DNA from 2 places in the Nocardioides sp. Leaf285 genome. Region 1 is predicted to be linked to the other one. Evidence: riboswitches for the same ligand, from Rfam matches in the RefSeq annotation. Region 1 holds a riboswitch; the other holds the start of a gene.
The links. A riboswitch is a leader RNA that binds a small molecule or an ion and turns the genes downstream of it on or off. The one in region 1 is predicted to bind thiamine pyrophosphate.
Positions count from the first base shown of each region.

Region 2: another riboswitch for thiamine pyrophosphate. It lies ahead of ASF47_RS01200 (FAD-dependent oxidoreductase); the one in region 1 lies ahead of thiE (thiamine phosphate synthase).

Region 1 covers NZ_LMNH01000003.1:812,724-816,511, reverse strand. Annotated here, with positions in the region: gene ASF47_RS12140 (class I SAM-dependent methyltransferase) at 1-706, opposite strand, end outside; gene ASF47_RS12135 (FAD-binding oxidoreductase) at 703-2,079, opposite strand; TPP riboswitch at 2,148-2,243, shown strand; gene thiE (thiamine phosphate synthase) at 2,234-2,950, shown strand; gene thiD (bifunctional hydroxymethylpyrimidine kinase/phosphomethylpyrimidine kinase) at 2,947-3,788, shown strand, end outside.
Region 2 covers NZ_LMNH01000001.1:231,307-235,094, forward strand. Annotated here, with positions in the region: gene ASF47_RS01195 (fumarate hydratase) at 1-1,151, opposite strand, end outside; TPP riboswitch at 1,248-1,357, shown strand; gene ASF47_RS01200 (FAD-dependent oxidoreductase) at 1,470-2,726, shown strand; gene thiS (sulfur carrier protein ThiS) at 2,723-2,923, shown strand; gene ASF47_RS01210 (thiazole synthase) at 2,920-3,702, shown strand; gene ASF47_RS01215 (thiamine phosphate synthase) at 3,699-3,788, shown strand, end outside.

The DNA of each region.
Region 1 (3,788 bases):
CCTGCTCGCGCGACAGCGTCACGCCGAGCGCCTTCACGCCGTACTCCCGCGCGGCGTGGCGCACCATGCCTCCCCAGCCACAGCCCACGTCGAGCAGGCGCTGTCCCGGCTTGAGGTCGAGCTTGCGGCACACGAGGTCGAACTTCTCGGCCTGCGCCTCCTCCAGCGAGGCGTCGGCGTCGGGGTAGACGGCGCAGGTGTAGGCCATCGAGGGGCCCAGCACGTGGCGGTAGAAGGCGTTGGAGACGTCGTAGTGGTGGCTGATGACCTCGGCGTCGCGCGTCAGGGAGTGGCGCAGGCCCTCCACGGCGCGTCGCCAGCGCGGCAGGTGCTCCTGCGGCGGGGGCGGCGGCGGCTTGAGGTGCCCCAGGCCGAGCCCGCGCACGAGGGTCACGAGCTCGCCGGGGGTGGGCTTGCGGAAGCGCAGGTGGTTCTGCAGGAGCCGCATGACGGCGTAGGGGTCGCCGGGGTGCACGCCGTGCACGACCAGGTCGCCGGAGACGTAGGCGCGCGCCATGCCCAGGTCGCCGGGCGCGGTGAGCAGGTACGACAGCCCGCGCGGGGTGCGCAGCTCGAGGCCGAGCTCGGCGTCGGGCGGGCCCGCGACGGAGCCGTCGTAGGCCCGGAACCGCACCGGCATGCCGTCGCGCAGCAGGGTCTCGACCGCCTGGCCGATGGTGAGGGTGGATGTCGTGGGGCCGGTCACTGCCTGCGCACCGCCTTGTCGTAGAGGTGGGTGAGTCTGTCGTCGGGGTCGACGCGGGCCTTGACGGCGGCCAGGTGCGCCCCGTCGTAGAGCCGGTCGAAGGTCTCGCGGTCGTAGAAGGCCTCGGAGTAGAGGGACTTGTGCCCGCCGAGGCGGTGCACCTCGGCCTCGATGGCGCGGTTGGTCGGGCCGTCGTCGGCGTCGTCGCCGACGTGCACGGTGCCCCAGAAGCCGACGTTGACGTAGGTCTCGCCCGGCTCGAGGGGGTAGGTGGGCCAGCGCCCGCCGCCGCTGGTGCCGCGGGAGACCAGCGGGCACAGCCACACCGGGCGCATGCCGACCTCGTCGTCGAACCACGCCAGGAAGTCGGGCAGCCGCTCGACGGGCACCTCGACGTCCTGCACCACCCGCTCGCGGCGCGGTCGGCCCGCGCGGGCGTCGAGGCGGTCGACCAGGCCGAGGCGCTGGTCGAGGCCGACGAGGCGGTGGTAGACGTCGGAGCGACGCCAGCGCCGCGGCCACAGGCGTCGCACGACGGGGCGCTGCACCCCGAAGGCCCCCGAGCACCAGAACCAGTCGGTGTCCCAGCGCCAGAGGTAGTCCTCGGTGGTCAGCACGTCGTGCTCGCGCTGCTGCAGGGAGCGGTAGAAGACCTGCTGGCCGGTGTAGTCCGACGCGGGCCCGCCGGGTCGGTCGGTGAAGGTGGCCAGCGTGAGGTAGAGCTCGTCGGGGGAGAACGCGACCCCGTCGAGGCCGTCGACACGCACCCCGTCGTGCTCCCCCGACCCGACCACGGCCGCGATCCCCGCCGCCAGCTCCTTCGCGTTGGCGAAGCGCACGTGGCGCAGGGCCACGAAGGACGGCACCGCGACCAGCGAGATCCGCAGCCGCGTGGCGTAGCCCAGCGAGCCGTAGGAGTTGGGGAAGGTGTCGAAGAGGTCCTCGCCGGGTCGGGTCGTGACGATCTCGCCGGCGCCGGTGAGCACGTCCATCTCCAGCACCGACTCGTGGGGCAGCCCGTGGCGGAAGCTCGTCGACTCCACGCCCAGCCCGGTGACCGCGCCACCGAGGGTGATGGTGCGCAGCTGCGGCACCACCTCGGGCACGAGCCCGTGGGCCAGCGTGGCCGCCACCAGGTCCTCGTAGGTGCACATGCCCTGCACCTCGGCGGTGCGCCGCCCGGGGTCGACCTCGATCACGCCGGTCAGGCCCGACACGTCGAGGCCCGGCGACGTGGTCGCGGCGCGGGGCCGGAACAGGTTCGAGGTGCGCTTGGCCAGCCGCACGGGGGCGTCGGGCGCCAGCTCCGCGTACGACGTCAACAGGCGGGCGACCGCCTCCTCATGCTGTCTCCAAGCACCGCTCTCAGCCACTCGCCGCACGTTACTCCCGGGTCGTGTCGCCCAGGTGTCGGGTCCGTGTCGCCCCCCGTCGTACGGTGGCGGACGACACGGGGTGCCCGCCGACGCGGGCTGAGAGCAGACCCGTCGAACCTGATCTAGCTCGCACTAGCGAAGGGATGTCGCCGTGGACCAGCCACGCCCGATCCAGCCGGACCCGACCCGGCCCGACCCGATCCGGCCCGACCCCGCCCGGTGGCGCCCCGGCGGCGTCATGCTGGTCGCCGACACCGGTGCCTGCCGGCCGCGGGGCGTGGTGGCCACGGTGGCCGCCGCCCTCGACGGCGGGATGCGCTGGGTGCAGCTGCGCGCCAAGACCGAGCCGGACGGCGAAGTGCTCGAGCTGCTGGGCGAGGTGGCCGAGCTGTGCCGCGACCGGGCGCGCCTGGTGGTCGACGACCGCGTCGACGTGCTGCTCGCCGCGCGGGCCCGCGGCCTCGCGGTCGACGGCGTGCACGTGGGCCGGCGCGACCTGCCCGTCGACCTCGTACGCCGCCTCGTCGGCCCCGACGCGCTGGTCGGGCTGACCACCCCCACCCCGGCGCTGGCCGCCCGCGCGGGCGACCTGCCGCCCGGCACGGTCGACTACCTCGGGGTCGGCGCCTACCGCGCGAGCACCACCAAGGCCGACCACCCGCCGGTGACCGGCGCGACCGGCCTCGCCGCCGTCGTGGCCGCGGCCGGGCGGCTGCCCTGCGTGGCGATCGGTGGCATCGTCGCGGGCGACCTCGCCGCGGTGCGGGGTGCGGGCGCGGCGGGGGCCGCCGTCGTCGCGGCCGTCTGCGCCGCCCCCGACCCGCGCCTCGCCGCCGCGGCCCTCGTCACCGCCTGGGGCGCCCCGTGAGCCGCCCCGTCACCACCGCGGGGCGCCGGGCACGACCGGACCTGCGCGCCAGGGACCTGCCCCGCGTGCTCAGCATCGCCGGGAGCGACCCCAGCGGCGGCGCCGGCGTGCAGGCCGACCTCAAGAGCATCGCCGCCCACGGCGGCTACGGCATGGCCGCCCTCAGCGCCCTCACCGCGCAGAACACCCACGGGGTGCGCGCCGTGCACGTGCCCCCGCCGTCCTTCCTGCGCGCCCAGCTCGACGCGGTCTCCGACGACATCGTCGTCGACGCGGTCAAGGTGGGCATGCTGGCCCGCGCCGACGTGGTAGGCGAGGTCGCGGCGTGGCTCGGGCGGACGGCGCCGCCGCTGGTGGTGCTCGACCCCGTGATGGTCTCCACCAGCGGCCACCGCCTCCTCGACGCCGACGCCGAGGCCGCGGTGCGCGACCTGTGCGCCGGCGCCGACCTGCTGACGCCCAACCTCGCCGAGCTGGCGGTGCTGGTCGACCGGCCCGCGGCACCCGACTGGTCGGGAGCGCTCGCGCAGGCGGCCGAGCTGTCGGCGCGCACCGGCGCGGTCGTGCTGGCCAAGGGAGGACACCTGGCGCGCAGCGCCTCCGACCGCGGCGGGGAGGCCGGCTGTCCCGACGCCCTCGTGGACGCCGCCGCGGCGCCGGTGGTGCCGGGCGGCCTGCTCGAGCTGCCGGGACGGCGGCTGGCGAGCACCGGCACCCACGGCACGGGCTGCTCGCTGTCGGCGGCGATGGCCACCCTGCTGGCCCGCACCGCCGACTGGGCCGGCTCGGCGCGCACGGCCAAGGCCTGGCTCCGCGGCGCCATCGAGCACGGACCGGA
Region 2 (3,788 bases), on a different contig from region 1:
TGGCGGGTGAGCTCGGCGAGGATCTCGTCCATCGGGCGGGTCAGGTCGATGCGCACGACGTCGCCGGCGCCGACGAGGTCCTGCACCTCCGGCTCGGGGAGGTACTGCGCGGGGTCGGTCTCCAGCTGCTCGAGGAAGACGCCCTCGGCGGTGATCTTGCCCAGCGCCTGGCGGTCGGCCGAGCAGGAGACGGCGATCGCGACCGGGCACGAGGCGCCGTGGCGCGGCAGGCGCACGACCCGCACGTCGTGGCAGAAGTACTTGCCGCCGAACTGCGCGCCGATCCCGAAGGACTGGGTCAGCTCGAAGACCTGCTCCTCCAGCTCGAGGTCGCGGAAGCCGTGGGCGCTCATCGAGCCCTCGGTGGGCAGGTTGTCGAGGTAGTGCGCCGAGGCGTACTTGGCGGTCTTGAGCGCGAACTCTGCGCTCGTGCCGCCGATGACCACGGCGAGGTGGTACGGCGGGCACGCGGCGGTGCCGAGGGAGCGGATCTTCTCGTCGAGGAACTCCAGCATCCGCTTCGGGTTGAGGATCGCCTTGGTCTCCTGGAAGAGGAACGACTTGTTGGCCGACCCACCGCCCTTGGCCATGAAGAGGAACTTGTACTCCGGCGAGCCGTCGGCGGCGGGCGTGGAGTAGAGCTCGATCTGGGCCGGCAGGTTGCTGCCGGTGTTCTTCTCCTCGTAGGTGGTCAGCGGGGCCAGCTGGGAGTAGCGCAGGTTGAGCCGGGTGTAGGCGTCGAAGACGCCCCGGCTGATCGCCTCGCCGTCGTCGGCGCCGGTGAGCACGCCCTCGGACTTCTTGCCCATGACGATGGCGGTGCCGGTGTCCTGGCACATCGGCAGGACGCCGCCGGCGGAGATGTTGACGTTCTTGAGCAGGTCGAGCGCCACGAAGCGGTCGTTGCCGGAGGCCTCGGGGTCGTCGATGATCTTCCGCAGCTGGGCCAGGTGGGCCGGGCGCAGGTAGTGGCTGATGTCGTGCATCGCCTCGGCGGTCAGCCGCCGGATCGCCTCCGGCTCGACCTGGAGGAAGGTGCGCCCGCCGGCCTCGAAGGTGGAGACCCCCTCGTCGGTCACCAACCGGTAGGGCGTGTCGTCCTTGCCGGTGGGGAGGAGGTCGGAGTACCGGAAGTCGGGTTCGCTGGCCACGGGCCGCAAGGCTACGCCTGGGCGCGCCCCCGTGGGGCAGGACCCCGCTCCGCGGTCGACCCCTGGAATGCGCCCGGAGCGGCTGCTACGGTCGACGGCGTCCACCACGGGAGCTCGCGGCAGCGAGCTGAGAGGGAGCTGAGCCGCTCCGACCGTCGAACCTGATCCGGGTCATGCCGGCGAAGGAAGCGAGGAGCAGCCGTGCTGTCGTCACGTCCCACCACCCGTCGTCCGAGCCCGCCGTCGAGCGCTCCGTCGAGTCCCCCGACGAGGGGGTGCGCCGGGGCTCCGCCCCGCTCGGCCCGGAGGGGCTGACCCGTGCGCGTGCGGGTGCTCGGCGCGGGGGTCGTCGGCCTGGCCTGCGCCGACGAGCTGGTGCGGCGCGGCCACGAGGTCGAGGTCGTCGACCCGGCCCCCGGTGGCGGTGCGTCCTACGCCGCCGCGGGGATGCTCGCGCCCACCGCCGAGGTGTGGCACGGCGAGGAGGCGCTGCTCGACCTGGGCCTGCGCAGCCTCGCGCTGTGGCCGGCCGCCGCCCGCCGCTGGGGTGTCGCGCTGCGCCCGGGCGGCACGCTCCTCGTCGGTCGTGACGACGCCGACCTCCAGCTGGTCGAGCGCCAGGCCGCGCTGCTGGCCCGCCTGGGCCGGCCCGTCGACGTCGTGGGCGGACGGGCCGCCCGCAGCCTCGAGCCGCGTCTCGGCGCCGGCGTCGCCGGAGCCGCCCTGCTGCCCGACGAGGGCAGCGTCGCCCCGCGCGAGGTCGTGGCCGCCCTGCTCGACCGGCACCGCGCCCGCCTCCTCCCGGCCCCGTCGGGGGCCCCGGTCGACCGCACGGTGGTCGCGACCGGGATCGCCGCGACCGGACTGGTGCGCGGCGTGCGCGGGGAGGTCCTGCGGCTGCGCAGCGACGACCCGCCCGAGCGCACCGTGCGCGGGTGGGTCCACGGCGAGCCCGTCTACGTCGTGCCCCGCGCCGACGGCGAGGTGGTCGTCGGCGCGACCAGCGAGGAGCACGACGCGCCCCCGGTGGTCACCGCCGGCGGGGTGCGCCGCCTGCTCGAGGCCGCCTGCCGGCTGCTGCCCGGGCTCGACCGCGCCGAGCTGCTCGAGGCGACCGCCCGCGACCGTCCGGCCACGGCCGACAACCTGCCGCTCGTGGGGCCGGCCGGGCCGCGCTGGTCCGCGGGTCGGGCCGACGGCGGCCACGACACGGGCACCGGCGGGCGCGAGACGCCGGGAGCCCGCGACACGGGCACCGACAGCGACACGGGCGCCGACGGCGACACGGGCACCGACGGCGACACCGTGCTGGCCGTCGGTCTCTTCCGCCACGGCGTGCTGCTCGCCCCGCTCGTGGCCGCGCTGGTGGCCGACCACCTCGACCACGGCCACGTCGAGCCCGCCCTCGACCCGCGCCGCCTCGACCCGCGCCGCCTCGATCGGCGCCGCCTCGATCCGCCGCCCGCGCCACCGCACCGCCACCCGACCGCCCCAGCACACCCCCACCCGACCGCCCCAGCACACCCCCACCCGACCGCCCCAGCACACCTCCACCCGGACGGAGACCGCCCATGACCCACGTCGTGCTCAACGGCGAGGCGCGCAGCCTCGACGACACCACCACGCTGGCCGAGCTGCTGGCCCCCACCGGCGCCGGGCGCGGCTGCGCGGTCGCCCTCAACGGCGTCGTCGTGCCCCGTGCGCAGCTGGCGGACCGGCGCCTCGCCGACGGCGACGTGGTCGAGGTCGTGACGGCGGTGCAGGGCGGATGAGCACCGACGACGACCTCGTAGTCGGTGGCGTCGCGCTCGCCTCCCGGCTCCTGCTCGGCACCGGCGGTCTGCCCTCGGTGGCGCTGCTGCCCGCCGTGCTGGCGGCCGCCCGCCCCGGCCTGGTCACGGTGAGCATGCGGCGCTCCGGCGCCCGGGGCCCCGGCGGGGTGCTCGACGTGCTCGACCGCGCCGGCGTGCGGGTGCTGCCCAACACCGCCGGCTGCACCACCGCCCGCGAGGCCGTGCTCACCGCGGAGCTGGCCCGCGAGGCGCTCGGCACCGACTGGGTCAAGCTCGAGGTCGTCGGCGACGAGGCCACGCTGATGCCCGACCCCGTCGAGCTGCTCGAGGCCGCCGGGACGCTGGTGCGCTCCGGCTTCACCGTGCTGCCCTACACCACCGACGACGCCGTCGTGGCGCGCCGGCTGGCCGACCTCGGCTGCGCCGCGGTGATGCCGCTGGGCTCGCCCATCGGCTCGGGACTGGGCGTGCTCAACCCTCGTGCCATCGAGGCCCTGGTCGCCGCCGTCGACGTGCCGGTCGTGCTCGACGCGGGCGTCGGCACCGCCAGCGACGCCGCGCTCGCGCTCGAGCTGGGCTGCGACGCCGTCCTCGCCGCGACCGCCGTGACCCGCGCCGAGGACCCCGTGCGCATGGCGCGCGCCCTGCGGCTGGCCGTCGAGGCCGGTCACGCCGCGCGGCACGCCGGGCGGGTGCCCCGCCGGCGCAGGGCCCGGGCCTCCAGCCCCGTCGAGGGCCGGATCGGGGCAGGGGCGTGAGCGCCCGGCCGACCCGCCCCTCGCCGTGGCCCGGACCCGGCGGACCGCCGCGCCTGCTGCTGCTCACCGACCGCTCCCAGCTGAGC